2 regions of the Solibacillus sp. NPDC093137 genome follow, and region 1 is predicted to be linked to the other one. Evidence: riboswitches for the same ligand, from Rfam matches in the RefSeq annotation. Region 1 holds a riboswitch; the other holds the start of a gene.
The links. Region 1 has a riboswitch for S-adenosylmethionine ahead of metA (homoserine O-acetyltransferase MetA). Riboswitches for the same ligand answer to the same signal wherever they lie in the genome.
Positions count from the first base shown of each region.

Region 2: another riboswitch for S-adenosylmethionine. It lies ahead of ACQKN3_RS13955 (methionine ABC transporter ATP-binding protein); the one in region 1 lies ahead of metA (homoserine O-acetyltransferase MetA).

Region 1 covers NZ_JBNNVH010000001.1:1,051,215-1,059,401, reverse strand. Annotated here, with positions in the region: gene ACQKN3_RS05400 (acyl-CoA thioesterase) at 97-522, shown strand; gene ACQKN3_RS05395 (AAA domain-containing protein) at 644-4,390, shown strand; gene ACQKN3_RS05390 (nucleoside-diphosphate sugar epimerase) at 4,406-5,149, shown strand; SAM riboswitch class I at 5,222-5,329, shown strand; gene metA (homoserine O-acetyltransferase MetA) at 5,483-6,424, shown strand; gene ACQKN3_RS05380 (ABC transporter ATP-binding protein) at 6,475-7,245, opposite strand; gene ACQKN3_RS05375 (YczE/YyaS/YitT family protein) at 7,371-7,997, opposite strand; gene ACQKN3_RS05370 (HesB/YadR/YfhF family protein) at 8,144-8,187, opposite strand, start outside.
Region 2 covers NZ_JBNNVH010000003.1:198,336-206,522, reverse strand. Annotated here, with positions in the region: gene gltB (glutamate synthase large subunit) at 1-1,688, opposite strand, end outside; gene ACQKN3_RS13970 (LysR family transcriptional regulator) at 1,807-2,709, shown strand; gene ACQKN3_RS13965 (MetQ/NlpA family ABC transporter substrate-binding protein) at 2,836-3,642, opposite strand; gene ACQKN3_RS13960 (methionine ABC transporter permease) at 3,798-4,466, opposite strand; gene ACQKN3_RS13955 (methionine ABC transporter ATP-binding protein) at 4,459-5,487, opposite strand; SAM riboswitch class I at 5,633-5,735, opposite strand; gene ACQKN3_RS13950 (thioredoxin family protein) at 5,797-6,099, opposite strand; gene ACQKN3_RS13945 (toprim domain-containing protein) at 6,107-6,433, opposite strand; gene gcvH (glycine cleavage system protein GcvH) at 6,523-6,903, opposite strand; gene ACQKN3_RS13935 (arsenate reductase family protein) at 6,984-7,340, opposite strand; gene ACQKN3_RS13930 (acyl-CoA dehydrogenase family protein) at 7,669-8,187, opposite strand, start outside.

The sequences.
Region 1 (8,187 bases):
CCACTTAATGACTTAACCTGTTTAAAATAGAATATTGATTCAGAACCCTTACAACTCAAGCCTTTTAGCGCTATAATACCTCTAGAGGTGAAGAGAATGTATATTTCAGAAACAACAGTAGAAGTGCGCTATGCCGAGACAGATCAGATGGGTGTCGTTTATCATGCCAATTATCTCGTTTGGTGCGAAATCGGGCGTACGCAAATTGTGAAGGATTTAGGATTTAACTATGCGAAGCTTGAAGAAGACGGCTATTTGTCGCCTGTTATGGATTTTTCGATTCAATATAAAGCGGCGATGCGCTATGGTCAAACGGCTACAGTTCGCACATGGATTGAAGAACATACGAAGCTGCGCACTACATACGGCTATGAAATTCTGCATGAAGACGGTACCGTTGCAGTAACAGCGAAATCTCAGCATATTTTAGTGAAGAAGGAAAACTTCCGTCCGGTCGCTTTGAAAAAGATTGATGCGGCATGGGATGCCAAATATGCGGAAGTTGCGAAAATTCAAAGTTAATCGACATGTCCTGTTAAATTGATAACAGGGCATTTTTTCTTTAACGAACTGACGAATATTGTTATAATCATATACGACTAAACGGAACTGTATATAAAAAATCTATGAGGGAGGTGTGTTCATGGCACCAAAAACAATCGCGAATATTCAAACCCGTTGTCATATTTTATTGACGAATACGGCACGTGAAGCGATGAAGGAGCATGTTCCAGATGAACACGCCTTTTTTAATTTACAGCAATATTTCATTGTCGCGATTGAAAAAGTATCGGTCGATGCAGAGCAAACGCATTTGAGCATCTTTTTCGATAATGATAAAAACGTAAAATTAAAAAATAAATTTGAAGAACGCGTTGTCATTATGGACTGTGTATTTGACCGGAAAAACGGTCTTGTGGCAAAAAGCTTTCGAACACGCGGCAAAGGGACACCGGTTGTCACAAATCGCCGCGCCACAATGAAAATCCACTTCGTTGCATCCCGTATTAGTGGCCATACATACCAGGATCCGTTTCTAAAGGCCATTGATGAACTGCCGATTGCACAGGAACGTTTTGATTATGTCAATAAGAGAATCAGCAGCTGGGAAGGCTATTTAAAAGTGTTAAACAAAAATGCGGACATTGAAGATATTCATGCCCGTTTTTCAAGTGTTACGTTTGATGCCGATTTTTCTCATATGACAGTTCGCATCAACAACCTCGATAAAAAGCAGTGGAAACAGCTGGATGGCCTAAGTGCGCGTTTGCGCGGCTATGTGCAGGAAATCGGGGATGTTGCCAAAATCCGCCGAAACGAGAATACCGTTGAAATTGCGTTAAAACCATATTACAGCAATTTGGCGCGGAGAAATGAGCTTCAGTTCCAATCGGAAGACATCGAATTTTCCAATGCTGCGACGAAATCACAGTTAAAGCGGCTTTTAAAAGGGTTTGAACGTTTAAAAGAAGGATTGGCCGCAAATGCGAACCTCGAAACGATACTATTTGAAGATAAGCCGGTCATTGCCGAGCGCAGAAAAACGGTTCCTCTTAATTTTCATAACCGGCTGAATCCTTACCAGCAGCAGGCAGTCGAAGGGGCGATGAGTTCCGAAGATCTGTATGTTATTCAAGGTCCGCCCGGTACTGGTAAAACGACCGTAATTTCGGAAATTTGCTATCAAAATGCAAAAGCCGGTTTGAAAACACTCGTTGCTTCGCAATCAAACTTAGCGGTAGACAATGCGTTAAGCCGACTTTTATCGAACAAAGATATCCGGATTTTGCGTTACGGTCGTACAGAAAGCATCGAAGAAGAAGGGAAAAGGTTTATTGAGGAAAATGTTGCAACGTATTGGCAGGAGCAGACATTTGAAGCAATCGGCCATGAAATTTCGCTGCATGAACGAAAAGAGCAGCTTTTAAATAATGAGATCAATGAGGCTCAAAATGAAATTGCTGTGCTTGAACAGAAACAAAAAGAGCTTGAACTTCAAATTGAACAAAAAGAAGCGGCAAAAGCAGAATTGCATGTTCTGGCTGAAAAGATTCTGGCATTAAAAAAACAATTGACTGAATGCAAAAAAGAACTGGAAGACAATGAACGAAAGCTGGAGAAACTGCAGACATCACAGAGCACAGTAGCCGAAACCGTTGCAAATTTTGAACAGCAAGTAAAAGACGGATTGACTGTCGAGCAATTGACAGAACAAGCACAACAGTTAAAAGAAGCGAGAGAAAACTTCCAGCAGCAACTTACACAAAGTCATTTTAAAGCGCAACTTGATCAATTCCAGCAGCGTTTTGATGCTGTTAAAACGAAAATTGAAAAGACCAACGAAACGTCACAGTATGATTTGCTCGTTGATAAAATTGCCTCTTTGAAAAAAGTGTACGAAATTGAGGAGTTCATGAGTGAATACAATATTCGCCGGAACTATGCAATGGACCGTTTACTTACAGCGCTTGATCGGATTCAGCCGCAAATGGAGCAGTATAAACCGATTAAAGATGTGAAGGAACGTCTGGAAAAGGCATTGTATTACAGTGAAACGGCGTTAGGTATTCATGTAACACCGGACAGGCTGGATATGGGCCATCATTATACGCTTGAAGAAATTCAGGAGTTTTTGACGAAGCTTAGTATCGCTTTTCGGGACCGTCGCGTAAATGTTCAAAACGGAACCCGATCCATTCAGGGTATTCATTTGCGCATGCAATATATCGAGCAGCTGAACAATAAATATATGGATGCGATCCGTGAAACCGTGCTTATTTTCGAAAAGCTGAAAGAGGAAATCATTCTTCAGTTTAAAGAGCAAAATGATGTGAAAGCACAGCATCTTCAGCAGCTGGAAGAAGAGGCAACTACGGTAAAATCCCAAATGGATGCGATCAATGAAAAAATTGATCCATCGATTACGCTGAACCATTCCACGGATGAGCTGGAAGAACTGCTCGCAACAAATGAACTGGATCAGATGAAAACTGAAACACAGCGCCAAAACCGTGAAAAAGTGGAGCTTCAACTGGATAAAAAAGCGGAGGAGCTGGCAGTTTTAAATGAACAGATTGCCCTTGGTACTGAGACTGTCGAACAGTTAACAGTTCGCTTTAAAGGGATCAACAGCGAAGGCGTCCAGCTTGAAAAACGCCGGACAGAACTCGAACAGCTGACAAAACTGAACCCTGAGCAGGCGATCATTGAAGTAAACGAAAAGATCGGGCTTCTTACAGAAAAGATCGAGATGCTTGAAGTGAAAATCAGTTTGCTTCCGGTGACGGCAGAACTTCAAAACGAATGGCACGGTTTACTGAAAAACGCCAATGCCCATGACTTGGACGAAATCCGCAAATTGTATGTGAAACATGCCAATGTGATCGGGACAACTTGTGTTGCATCGGCAAATAAAGAGTTTATGGACAACTATCCGACATTTGATGTCGTGATTATTGATGAAGTTTCGAAAGCAACACCACCGGAACTGTTACTGCCGATGTTAAAGGGCGCAAAGATCATTTTAGTTGGGGACCATCACCAGTTGCCTCCGCTTGTAGGCGATGCGACATTTGAAGAGACATTGGAGCAAGTTGTGAAAGAAAGTACAACATTTGAAGAAAAACGAGAGCTTGAAAAGTTACTGGAAGAATCATTGTTTGAGCGTCTTTATAACAATTTGCCGTCACAAAATAAAACGATGCTCGCCCTTCAATATCGAATGCATAAAAATATTATGTCAACTATCACACCGTTTTACGAAAATGAATCCGAACAGCTGCAGTGTGGGTTAGAGGATTCGGATGCCGTACGCGATCATTTCCTTGAAACATCAAAGGTTACACGAAATCACCATTTACTATGGCTTGATATTCCGAATGCCAAGCCGTATTTTGAAGAGCGTATGAAGGAAGGCTCGAGTTTATTCAATTTAGCTGAGCTGGAACAGATTAAACAGCAGCTTCTTGAATTAAATGCCGCAACGGGACAAGCGAAAGCACAAGGGCTGATTCCACAAGACGCATTAAAATCGGTTGGCGTTATTTCATTCTACGCGGAGCAGGTGAAACGTATTAATCGTCTGATCGAACAGGAAATCAGTGTACCGCATTTACACATCCGTACAGGATCCGTCGATAAATTCCAGGGGATGGAGATGGATGTGATTATCGTCAGCATGGTGCGGAATCATGACAATGAGCGCGGAGAAATCGGGTTTGCGAAAGATTACCGACGCCTGAATGTTGCATTATCCCGCGCACGGGAACTGCTCATAATGATTGGCAGTACCGAAATGTTTACAAAGCGTCCAAAGAGCGCGAAAACACGGGATATGTATGCCCATGTATTAACGACAGTAAAAGAGCAAGACGGCTATTTTGCTGTGTAGAAACAGGGGGATTGAATGGATTTACAAAGTACAGTTATACAGCTGCAGAAAGAACTCATCCAAAATCCGTCCATTGAAATCAAAAAGCAAATGCAATACGCCATTCCGATTCACACATTGGAAGTGAAATATCATCCGGTAATGCGTAATGCCATGGATATTTTAATGAAGATGATGCTCATTTCATTTGAGAAGGCGAAGCTGAAAAATGTGGAGTTATTAGCCGAAATTTTATTGGTGGAACCGTTATTTATTCATGATTTGACGAATAAAATGTTACGACTGGGTATGATTGTGAAGGAACAGGAATTTGCACTAACTGCAAAGGGTAAGGCTCAGCTGGAATCGGGCATTTTTGAAGAGGAACTTGAAGAAACAAGTTATTTTATTCAATACAGCCCGATCCATGAGCAGCCATTGGAGGGTGACCTGGAGGAATTTGCGGATTTGGAAGAGTTTCCGGAGCCTTTCCCGACAATCGAAACAGAAGAAATCGAAGCAATTGAAGAGACAGTGCTGATTGATTTCATACAACAGCAACTTTCCGAACAACCGGTGGCGGAAGATGAAGTACCGCACTATATAACGAGTGTTGTTTCGACGGAATCGATCCAGATTAATGATATACCGGTCCTATGTTTTTTACTGTTTGATCAAAAGGAAAACAGGCATTTTGTGCGGGTATACAATACATTGACACGTGTATGGGATGAACGGCTGGAGACAATCTTATTTACTATAGAAAAAGAGCAGCTTTAGTATGCGTGAAATAATATTTTTGGAATTATTGCAAAATTACAAAGTACATGATACACTAATGACAATTTAATAGACTTATCAAGAGAAGCGGAGGGACTTGGCCCGATGATGCTTCAGCAACCTCTAGTTTAACTAGAAAGGTGCTACTTCCAGCAAGGTGTTGACCTTGGCAGATAAGAACGGGTAGAAGCCCCTCTCAATTCTGTTTTGCTGGAATGAGAGGGGCTTTTTTATTGTTCCGGAACGGTTCGTTTCGCTCGTAAAACAATGCATTGCCTGAATACCACAGATTATTAAAAGTTTATTGAAAAAGTTTATGAGGGGGAAAGTGGAATGCCGATTAATATTCCGAAACATTTACCGGCGGGTGAGCTGCTTAGAAAAGAGAAGATTTTCGTCATGGAGGAAGACCGTGCGAAAACACAACAAATTCGACCGTTAAATATTTTAGTGTTTAATTTAATGCCTGAAAAAGAGAAAACCGAACTGCAGTTGCTGCGCTTACTCGGTAATACACCATTACAGGTGGATGTGACATTTTTAAACACGGCTACATACGAATCAAAAAATGTTTCCAAATCGCATTTAGATACTTTTTACCGGACGTTCGACCAAGTGAAGCACCGTCGCTTTGATGGGCTCATTATTACAGGAGCGCCAGTAGAGAAAATGGATTTTGAAGATGTTGGCTACTGGAATGAGATTACGCATGTTATGGACTGGGCAGATGAACATGTCACGTCGATTATGTATATATGTTGGGGCGCCCAAGCTGCCTTGTATCATCATTTTGGCATCGGAAAATTCGAATTGCCGAAGAAATGCTCCGGTGTTTATTCCCATGTGATTACGGATTTAACAGTAGATTTAGTGCGGGGATTCAGCGATGAGTATGTGGCACCTCATTCACGCCACACGTCGGTTTCAATTGATGAAGTGCGAGCACACCCTGACTTGCGACTATTAAGCTATTCGGATGATGCAGGCGTGTTTATCGTGCAATCGAAAAACAATAAACATATTATGATTACAGGGCATCTGGAATATGATGCAACGACCTTATCGGATGAGTATTTCCGCGATATTGAGAAAGATCCGGACAATACGGAAATTCCGATCAACTATTTCCCGAATAACGACCCGTTGCAGGCACCGAAAAATGTTTGGCGTGCCCATTCGCATCTGTTGTTCTACAACTGGCTGAACTACTACGTATACCAAGAAACGCCGTATGAATGGCATTACGTCGATGAAAATATTGAATATCATATTTAATGCTTATAAATGAAACGAACCAGCAAGAGATGGACTCCTGCTGGTTCGTTTTATTTAATTGCGACCCAGGCACGTTCGCGTTCAATCTGCAAACTAATTTCCCGCCCGAAGAAATCGCTTAATAATTCGTCTGTTAAAACAACTTCGCGTGCATTGGCTTCGACATTTTTTCCGTCTTTCATTAAAAGTACATGGCTAAAACAAGGAAGTATTTCTTCTACATGATGCGTCACGTAAATTAGGGTAGGGCCGTTTTCTGCTTGTGCAATCTGTTCTATTGTTTGCAGCAAGTTTTCCCGTTCGATTAAGTCCAGACCGCCACATGGCTCATCCAATATTAAAATTTCCGGATCCGCCATAATGGCCCTTGCTATTTGAACACGCTGCCGTTCACCTTGAGACAAATGCTCGAATGATTTATTTGCTAAATGGTCACAGTGAAAATGCTTCATAATAGAAACCGCATGGTCAATTTCTTCTTCCGTCACATCATTGAAAAGGCGAAGGGCACCGAATTTTCCGCTGAGCACGATTTCAATTGCATTATCCTGCCAGTTGAAGTTATCGATCATCGCATTGCTGACCCAGCCGATCCGTGTCCGCAGTTTCGGTATATACGTCTTGCCATATGTTTCACCCAGTATTTGGACCTTACCTTCATTTGGCCAAATATAGCCGTTAATAACTTTCAGCAACGTCGTTTTGCCGGATCCGTTTAACCCTAAAATAGCCCAATGCTGTCCCTTTTGAACATGCCAGCTTAAATCATTTAAAATCTTTTTGTCATTGCGATATAAATGGATATTTTCAATATGTATCATTTAAAAACACCTCCACTTACTACTATGCACCTTTTTTCATTGTAGAGAAAGTATTTTTTGAAAATTGTAACAATTTAAATGTAAAAAAAAGAAAGCAAACGCATATTGCTTGCTCTCCTCATTATTTATATAACAACACTTTCGACACCTGCTGCGCGGTGGAACAGCTTTCCGTTCCATTTGAGTGCCCATTGTACGACAGGCCCTAAGCCGAACGCCATAAATACAGTACCGACTCCGACTGGTCCGCCCAATACAAAACCTAATACAGCAACCGTTACTTCCATTGTCGTCCGTGCACGGTTGACACTCCAGCCGAGGCGATGCACCAACAGCAGCATTAATGTATCACGAGGTCCTACACCGAGGTTTGCGACCATATACATCCCGCAGCCGAAGCCGAGCAGGACAACGCCAACAACAAACGCCAATGTTTGTTCTAACAGTGTATTCGCATCCGGTAATACTAACAAAAATATATCAATAAAAATCCCTGTCAGGAACATGTCCAAATAAGTTCCGACTTTCGGCAATCTTTTCGTGAAAAACGTATCAACAGCCAGAATGAGCAAACCTAAAATAATCGACCACATACCGACCGTTAATCCCAAGTTTTTTTGTAATCCGATATGAAGGACATCCCATGACCCAACGCCAAGTATTTGTCCTTTGATCGTCAATGCGACGCCTAATGATAAAACAATGATGCCTGCAATAAAAAATACGCAGCGCCAATAAAATTCCTGTTTCACTTTCACATGTAATCCCTCATCAATCCTCGATATAATCCTTACTCATTATAACGATTGAATCGGCAAAAATGGATTTACAATAAATTCGAAACATTTGAACTTTTTGAGCGGCAAATTGTTCGTATTAGGAAGCTGAAATAGGGCCTTTATTTTTCGTACGAATAAGTTAATTCATCGGATGAATCGGCGA
Region 2 (8,187 bases), on a different contig from region 1:
GCAGTCGTTAATACCGGTGTTTTCAGCAGGAGGCGACGTGCATTTTGCGCATTCGGCTGTAATAAATCACCTTCCGCTCCAAGCAATGTCATTGTCGATGTCACGACATGTTCCCGAATGGAATCAATCGGCGGGTTTGTCACTTGTGCAAATAGCTGCTTAAAGTAATTAAATAATGATTGCGGTCTATCTGACAGAACAGCTAATGGTGTATCATTCCCCATCGAACCAAGCGGATCTTTTCCGTCATTTGCAAGAGGTACAATATATTTTTGTACATCCTCAAATGTGTAACCGTGAATTTTCTGGCGTAATGTCAGATCATTTATTTCAGGTAACTGCTCTTCCTTCACTTCGAGTTTGATCATATTTTCTTCCAGCCATGCTGCATAAGGTTTTTCTGCTGCTACTTCGGATTTCAGCTCCGCATCCGAAATAATTTTTCCTTGTTCTAAATCAATTAACAGCATGCGGCTTGGGCTTAATCGGTCTTTGTAAAGAATGTCTTCCTCAGCGTAATCGACTACCCCAGTTTCAGACGAGAAAATAACATGATCGTCTTTTGTCACATAAAGTCTTCCTGGCCGCAAACCGTTACGGTCCAGAATTGCCCCGATCTGTTTACCGTCCGTGAAACAAATAGCAGTCGGTCCATCCCATGGCTCCATTAAGCTTGCATGAAATTGATAAAACGCTTTACGATCTTCATTAATGCGCGGGTTTTCTGTCCATGGCTCCGGAATCATCATCATCGCCGTCTCTGCAGGTGAACGTCCAGCTAATACAAAAAATTCAAAGGCGTTATCAAGCATCGAGGAATCTGAACCCGTTGTATCAATAATCGGTAATAACTTTTCAAGGTCATCCCCAAACGCTTCAGATACGAACTGTTGCTCACGTGCACGCATCCAGTTAATATTGCCGCGCAATGTGTTAATCTCCCCATTATGGATAATATAGCGGTTCGGATGGGCCCGTTTCCATGATGGGAATGTATTCGTTGAGTAACGTGAATGCACGAGTGCCAATGCGGATACAAAGTTTTCGTCCTGCAGATCCACATAAAATTCACTAACCTCTTCTGGTGAAAGCAAACCTTTAAAAACAATTGTCTGACTAGAAAGACTTGGAATATACAATTCGAATTGTTGCTCCGTAGCCCAATGTTCGAGCTGTTTGCGGATGACATACAATTTTCGTTCGAACGCCTTATTGTCGTTTTCGTTTGAACGAATAAATACTTGGCGAACTACCGGTGCAGTCGATTTAGCAATCTCACTTAAGTTTTCCTTATTTGTCGGAGCAGTTCTCCAACCAATCAGTTGCTGATTTTCCTGTTTAATTAATTCGTTCATCTTTTGTTCAATTTTTAGGCGTTCGTTTTCATTCTCTGTGAAAAAAATTTGGCCAACACCATATTCACCCATTTCAGGTAAATTAAGATCCGTACAGTTTTTTTGAAAGAAAGCATGTGGGATTTGAACTAACAGCCCTGCCCCATCACCTGTCTTGCCGTCCCCGCCGCGTCCTGCACGGTGTTCTAAGCGACATAACATTTCCAATCCTTTTTCTACAATCTGATGTGAAGGTATTCCTTTTATATTTGCATACATGCCGATTCCGCATGCGTCATGTTCAAATTCAGGATTATATAACCCTTGTGCTTCTGGTAACTGATGAAAACTCATATTCATTCCCCCTCATTCTTTCAATCCCGTATTTACATTTTAAAGTTTTCGAAATAATATAAACAATATATAGTTTGGATATAAACAATCTACTTTTTAGATGAATGGGGTGGGAAATGTGGAATTAAGACAGTTACGTTACTTTGTAGAGGTGGCAGAACGGGAGCATATTTCTGAAGCAGCGGAGCATTTACACGTTGCCCAGTCTGCAATCAGCAGGCAAATTGCCAACTTGGAAGAAGAACTCGGCACACCGCTTTTTGAACGAATTGGGCGTAACGTAAAGCTGACGCCGGTCGGGAAGATTTTTTTGGAACATTGTATTTCCGCACTCAAGGGAATTGATTTTGCTGCAAAGCAGGTAGAAGAATATTTAGACCCGGCAAAAGGGACAATTAAAATAGGTTTTCCTACAAGTTTGGCAAGCTATGTATTGCCGACCGTCATTTCGGCATTTAAAAAAGAATACCCGGAAATTTCTTTCCATTTGCGCCAAGGATCCTATAAGTATTTGATTGATGCGGTCAAAAATCGCGAGCTGAATTTAGCTTTGCTTGGACCATTACCACCAAAAGACGAAGCAATCAATACAACCGTGCTGTTTAGTGAAAACATCCATGCTTTATTGCCTGCAACACATCCACTAGCAAAAAAAGATTCAATTAACCTTGTCGATTTGCGTAATGACCAATTTGTACTTTTTCCGGAAGGCTATATTTTAAATAAAGTGGCTGTTGATGCATGCCGCTCTGTAGGCTTTATGCCGAATATCACTACCGAGGGAGAAGATATGGATGCTTTAAAAGGGCTTGTGGCAGCAGGAATCGGTGTGACACTTTTACCGGAAAGTTCACTTTACGATTCAACACCGCGCATGACTGTCAAAGTGCCGATTGCCATTCCTAATATAAGACGCACAGTCGGCATCATTGCACCAACAGCAAGAGATCTTGCTCCATCCGAAGAAGTATTCGTCAAATTTATATCCAACTTTTATTCACGATTAACACGATTCCAATAAAATGCATTGGGACAGAAAAAAATTTTCATTGGATAAGGAGATACCCCTTATTTAAGAAAAGGCTATTTTATGTCCAGAAAAAAAACCATTTTCTCCCCGAAGAGAGAAAATGGTTTTTTGATCATTTTATTCGCCTGAAACAGGTACTACAGAGCCGCCCCACTCTTCAACGATAAAGTCTTGTACTTCTTTTGAGCGTAATGCATCTACTAATGCTTTAATTTCTTTTGAATCTTCATCACCAGATTTTACTGCAATAATGTTTACATATGGTGATTCACTAGACTCGATTGCGATTGAATCTTCCAATGGGTTAATACCGTTATCGATTGCGAAGTTTGAGTTGATTAACACCGCATCGCCTTCTTCATTTTCATACATTTGCACTAATAATTCAGCTGCTGTGTTTGCATCGAATTCGAAGTTTTTCGGATTATCTACGATGTCTTTTATTTCTGCTTTTGTTTTATCAATACCTTCTGCTAATGTAATTAAACCTTGTGCTTCAAGTAATGAAAGCATACGTCCATGGTCTGCCACTGAGTTAGAAAGTAAAATCGTCGCACCTTCAGGAAGTTCTTCTAAAGATGAATATTTTTTAGAGTAAATACCAATCGGCTCGATGTGAATACCGCCAGCATTTGCAAAGTCATAATCGAAATCCGCTTTTTGAGCTTCGAAGTATGGGATGTGCTGGAAGTAGTTTGCATCTAAATCACCGTTATTTAAATCTTGGTTTGGAAGAACGTAGTCTGTATAAGTTTCAATTTCTAGCTCAATACCCTGTTCCTCTAAAATCGGCTTAACTTTTTCAAGGATAACTGCGTGTGGTGTATTTGACGCACCAACTACTAATTTTTCATCTTCTCCGCCACATGCTGCTAAAGCAAGTACTGAAGCTCCTAAAATAACGCTTGATAATAATTTCTTCATTTGTTTTACCTACCCTTTTTTTAGTTTGTCCAGTTTATCGAAACCTTTTTTATATTCTGATTATTTTTCTTATAGACGCGCACTTTTTTAAAGTTTGCGTCCATATTGTTTCGATGCACCATTATTTATAATTACGGCCATTTATGAGCCACTAACTATCGTTTGTCCACTCTTACTGTAATGAAGTCCCCAATAAATTGGATAATGAATACGACAACTAAAATTAAAACAGTTGCCATTAATGTCACATCTGTTCGGTTACGCTGGAAACCATCAAGGAATGCCAGGTTACCTAAACCACCCGCACCGATAATGCCGGCCATTGCTGTATATCCTACTAAAGCTACCGCAGTAACAGTAATACCAGAAATTAATGCCGGTAAGCTTTCCGGGATCAGCACTTTCCAAATAATCGTAGAAGTTTTCGCTCCCATTGAGCGGGCTGCTTCAATGACACCTTTATCAATTTCTCTTAATGCTATTAATACCATGCGCGCATAAAACGGTGCTGCCCCAATAATTAGCGCAGGTAATGCTGCATTGGCGCCACGGATTGTTCCAAGTAAAAACTTAGTAAATGGAATTAATAAAATGATTAAGACGATAAATGGAATCGACCGGAAAATGTTTACGAGTGATCCTGTCAAAAAGTGCACAATTTTATTTGCCCATAATTGATTGTCGCTCGTTAAAAATAAGACAATGCCAATTAGAAGTCCTAGTATAAATGTGATGACTGTCGCAACAGCCGTCATATAAATTGTTTCATATGTTGCTTCGAGCATTTTACCCCAATCTACGTTCGGAAATAATTGATTAAACATGCTCAATCACCTCCGCCTGAATTTCTTGCTTTGCTAAAAAGCTTAATGCTTCCGCGACTGCTTTTGGCTCGCCATCGATATGAATAAACAATGTACCAAACGAACCGCCCGTTGTATTTGAGATTTTGCCATGCACTATATTAACAACTACGTCAAATTGCTTAATCATTTGTGAGATGACAGGCTGTTCTGTCGTTGCCGCTGCAAATGTTAATTTAGCGATTTTGCCTTCTGGATAATTGGCTAAAATCTGTTCCAGTGATGCTTGCGTTTCCTGTGTTTCACCAGAAGCCTGTGATACGAAGTTTTTCGTAATTGGTGCTTGAGGATGCTGGAACACTTGCAATACATCTCCCTGTTCCACTACTTTACCGGCTTCCATTACCGCTACTCTGTTACAGATTTTGCGGATAACATGCATTTCATGTGTAATGAGTACAATTGTAAGTCCGATGTTTTTATTAATATCGAGCAGTAATTCCAAAATTGAATCCGTTGTTTCCGGATCAAGCGCTGAAGTCGCTTCATCACATAAAAGCACTTCCGGGTTGTTCGCCAACGCTCGTGCAATGCCGACACGCTGCTTTTGACCGCCTGACAATTGTGAAGGATACGCTTTCCCTCTTCCTTTTAAACCTACGAGTTCAATCAGCTCTTCTACTCGCTTTTCACGATCAGCTTTTGAAACGCCCGCAATTTCAAGTGGAAATGCGATGTTTTCTTCAACTGTACGTGACCAGAGCAGATTGAAGTGCTGGAAAATCATACTTATTTTTTGGCGTGCTTCTCGTAATTTTGCCCCGGAAGCTTTTGCAATATCCTGGCCGCCTACAATGACAGAACCTGTTGTAGGCTTTTCCAAACCGTTCAGCAGTCGGATCATCGTACTTTTACCGGCACCACTGTAGCCGATAATTCCGTATATTTCACCTTTGTTAATCGATAGGCTTACATTATCAACTGCTGTAAGTTTACCGTTTTTCGTGTTATACACTTTTGTAATATTTTGTATATCAATCATCGGTTGTACTCCTTCTAAATTGAAATAACCTTCCTGCTATTTCAAAATCATGTTCTATTCTCATTCAAAACCTCCGTTGAATGAAAAAAACCTTTCTACCAAGACAAGTAGAAAGGTTTCACATACATTTATACGGTAAACCGTTCTCTCATCTTTCAAAGTTTAAACTTTGTGTGAATTGGCACCTTTGCGTAAACGCTGGTTGCCGGGCTTCATAGGGCACTTCCCTCCACCTCTCTTTATAAGAGCAACGTTATTAAGTTTTATTATTATGAATGTTACTTTATCACGACAAAGTGACTACGTCAATTACTTTTTTAATATTTCATACAAAAACGGTACGGATTTAAATGCATAAATTTTATTCGTTAGTTCCCCGTTGTCTGAAACGATTAAACAAGGTACACTTTCAATTTTCAATTCATATGGTAAATCCCCTAAATAATTGATATTTGCCATACCAAGCGGAAGATCTGGGAGTAATTTCTCAATTACTTCCAACATTTTTTCCGACACTTCACAAGTGCCGCACATAGGCGTATATAAGAAAAACGCTGTCTGATCATACTGTTCTACGTTCTGTTCCCATTGCTGTTTCGTCCATTGTTCCATTATACTGTCATCCTTCTTTTACTAAAAATTTTGCCTGTAGTAAAATATCCCTTAAGATTTTAGTAGGTGTTTTTTCTACTTCTACATATTCGTGAGGTATGATAAGCTGTGTCGCTTCGGGATATGCACGGTTCATCAGTTTACGTAACTTCTCACCGTTTTTATCTGCATCAAACATAGTGATAATTTCATCTTGCTCATATTCTTCCAATAAATCAATTAAATTGACTTCGCTTATCGTGCCATTTGTACAAATAATTGTCACGTCTTCAGCTAATATCGGGATTAATCTCAATTTATCGGCACGTCCTTCTACAACGATGCATCTTCCCATATAACACGCTTCCTTTCATTCGTCACCTTTATATATAGAATAACAAAAAAACACTAAAACCTTTATATAGAAGGCTTTAGTGTTTCATATTATTGTTCGATTAATGCAGTGTAAGCATCTGCGTCTAATAACTCGTCTACTTCTGCTTCACTTGTTAACTCAACAGTAACCATCCATGCATTACCGTATGGTGATTCATTTACATATTCAGGATTGTCCAGTAATTCTTCGTTGATTGCAACAACTTTACCAGAAAGTGGTGCATATAGTTCAGAAACTGTTTTAACAGATTCTACACTACCGAAAGGCTGATCCCTTGAAATTTCATCGCCTACTTCAGGTAACTCTACGAATACGATATCGCCTAGTTCAGACTGTGCGAAATCCGTAATACCGATTGTCGCTTTACCGTCTTCAATTTTAACCCACTCATGCTCTTTTGAATAACGTAATTCTTTAGGTGTGCTCATTCGAAAACCTCCATGTTATATGTAGTACATTCAAGTTCATTTTGCCATATTTCGTTCGGAAATACAATGTGAATAACTGTTTATTTCCAAGTTTCTAAGAAGTCAGACTCCTTAAATCCTAAAGTTAATTTTTTACCATCTGTAACGATTGGTCGCTTAATTAACATACCATCCGATGCTAATAGCTCTAATTGCTCATCCTCGGACATTGTCGGTAATTTATCTTTTAGGCCTAATTCACGATATTTCATGCCAGATGTATTAAAGAATTTCTTCAGCGGCACTCCACTAGCTTCGTAAATTGCTTTAAGTTCCTCTTTAGATGGTGTCTGCTCTACAATATGAATATTTACATAGTCCACACCTTGCTCATCTAGCCATTTTTGCGCTTTTTTACAAGTTGTACATTTCGGATATTGGATGAATTTTACTGTCATGTAAGTACTCCTTTTTGCCCTGGATTTTCCTATATTGTAACGGATATAGAAGGACAAATCAAAAATGTGTTCGCACTATCGGAGTTTTACTGGTTATGGTTGTTATTAGAAGATGTGCAAAAATATTAGAACATGCCCGACATATTTTAGAAGAACGGCTTCACTTCACTTATTAGAAACTTTGGGTGACATAATAGAAGATAGGAAACTTATATTAGAAGTTCCCATGTATATTAGACATTTTGAAATTATATTAGAACATTTTACATTTTATTAGAAAACCCATAGAAAAACCGGGTGCATTGTATACACCCGGTTACCGTCTTTATTAAACTACATATTTTTCTGCTTCGATTAGTTTCGCTGCAGCTTCACGTTTTTTCGGAATTAAGTTGTAAGGGTTGTTGCGCGTTAATTTACGTAATGCTGATAAAATCATACGTGCATCGTCACCTTCAACTGAAGCGATTAATGTTTCTTTTGCTTCTTTTTCGATTTCTGCGAATGCTTCCTGACAGAAAATTTGAGTGTAAAGAATTTTTTGTGCTGCTTTTTCTTCTCCGTCACGCTCGATTGCTTTTTGTGTACGGATTACTGCAGATTCCATTGCGTATAATTGGTTCGCAATGTTTGCGATGTTTACTAACAGCTCTTGTTCCGCATCCAGTTTTGCACCGTAGCGTTGTGCTGCTGCACCTGCTGCAAGTACTGCAATCTTCTTGGCATTTTTCACTAAATATTTCTCTTGCTCTAAAGCACCTTGGCCGATTTCTTCAGGCATAAGCATTAATAGCTCGTTTTGCAGTTCTTGCGCAACTTGTAATAGTGGTAACTCACCTTTTAATGC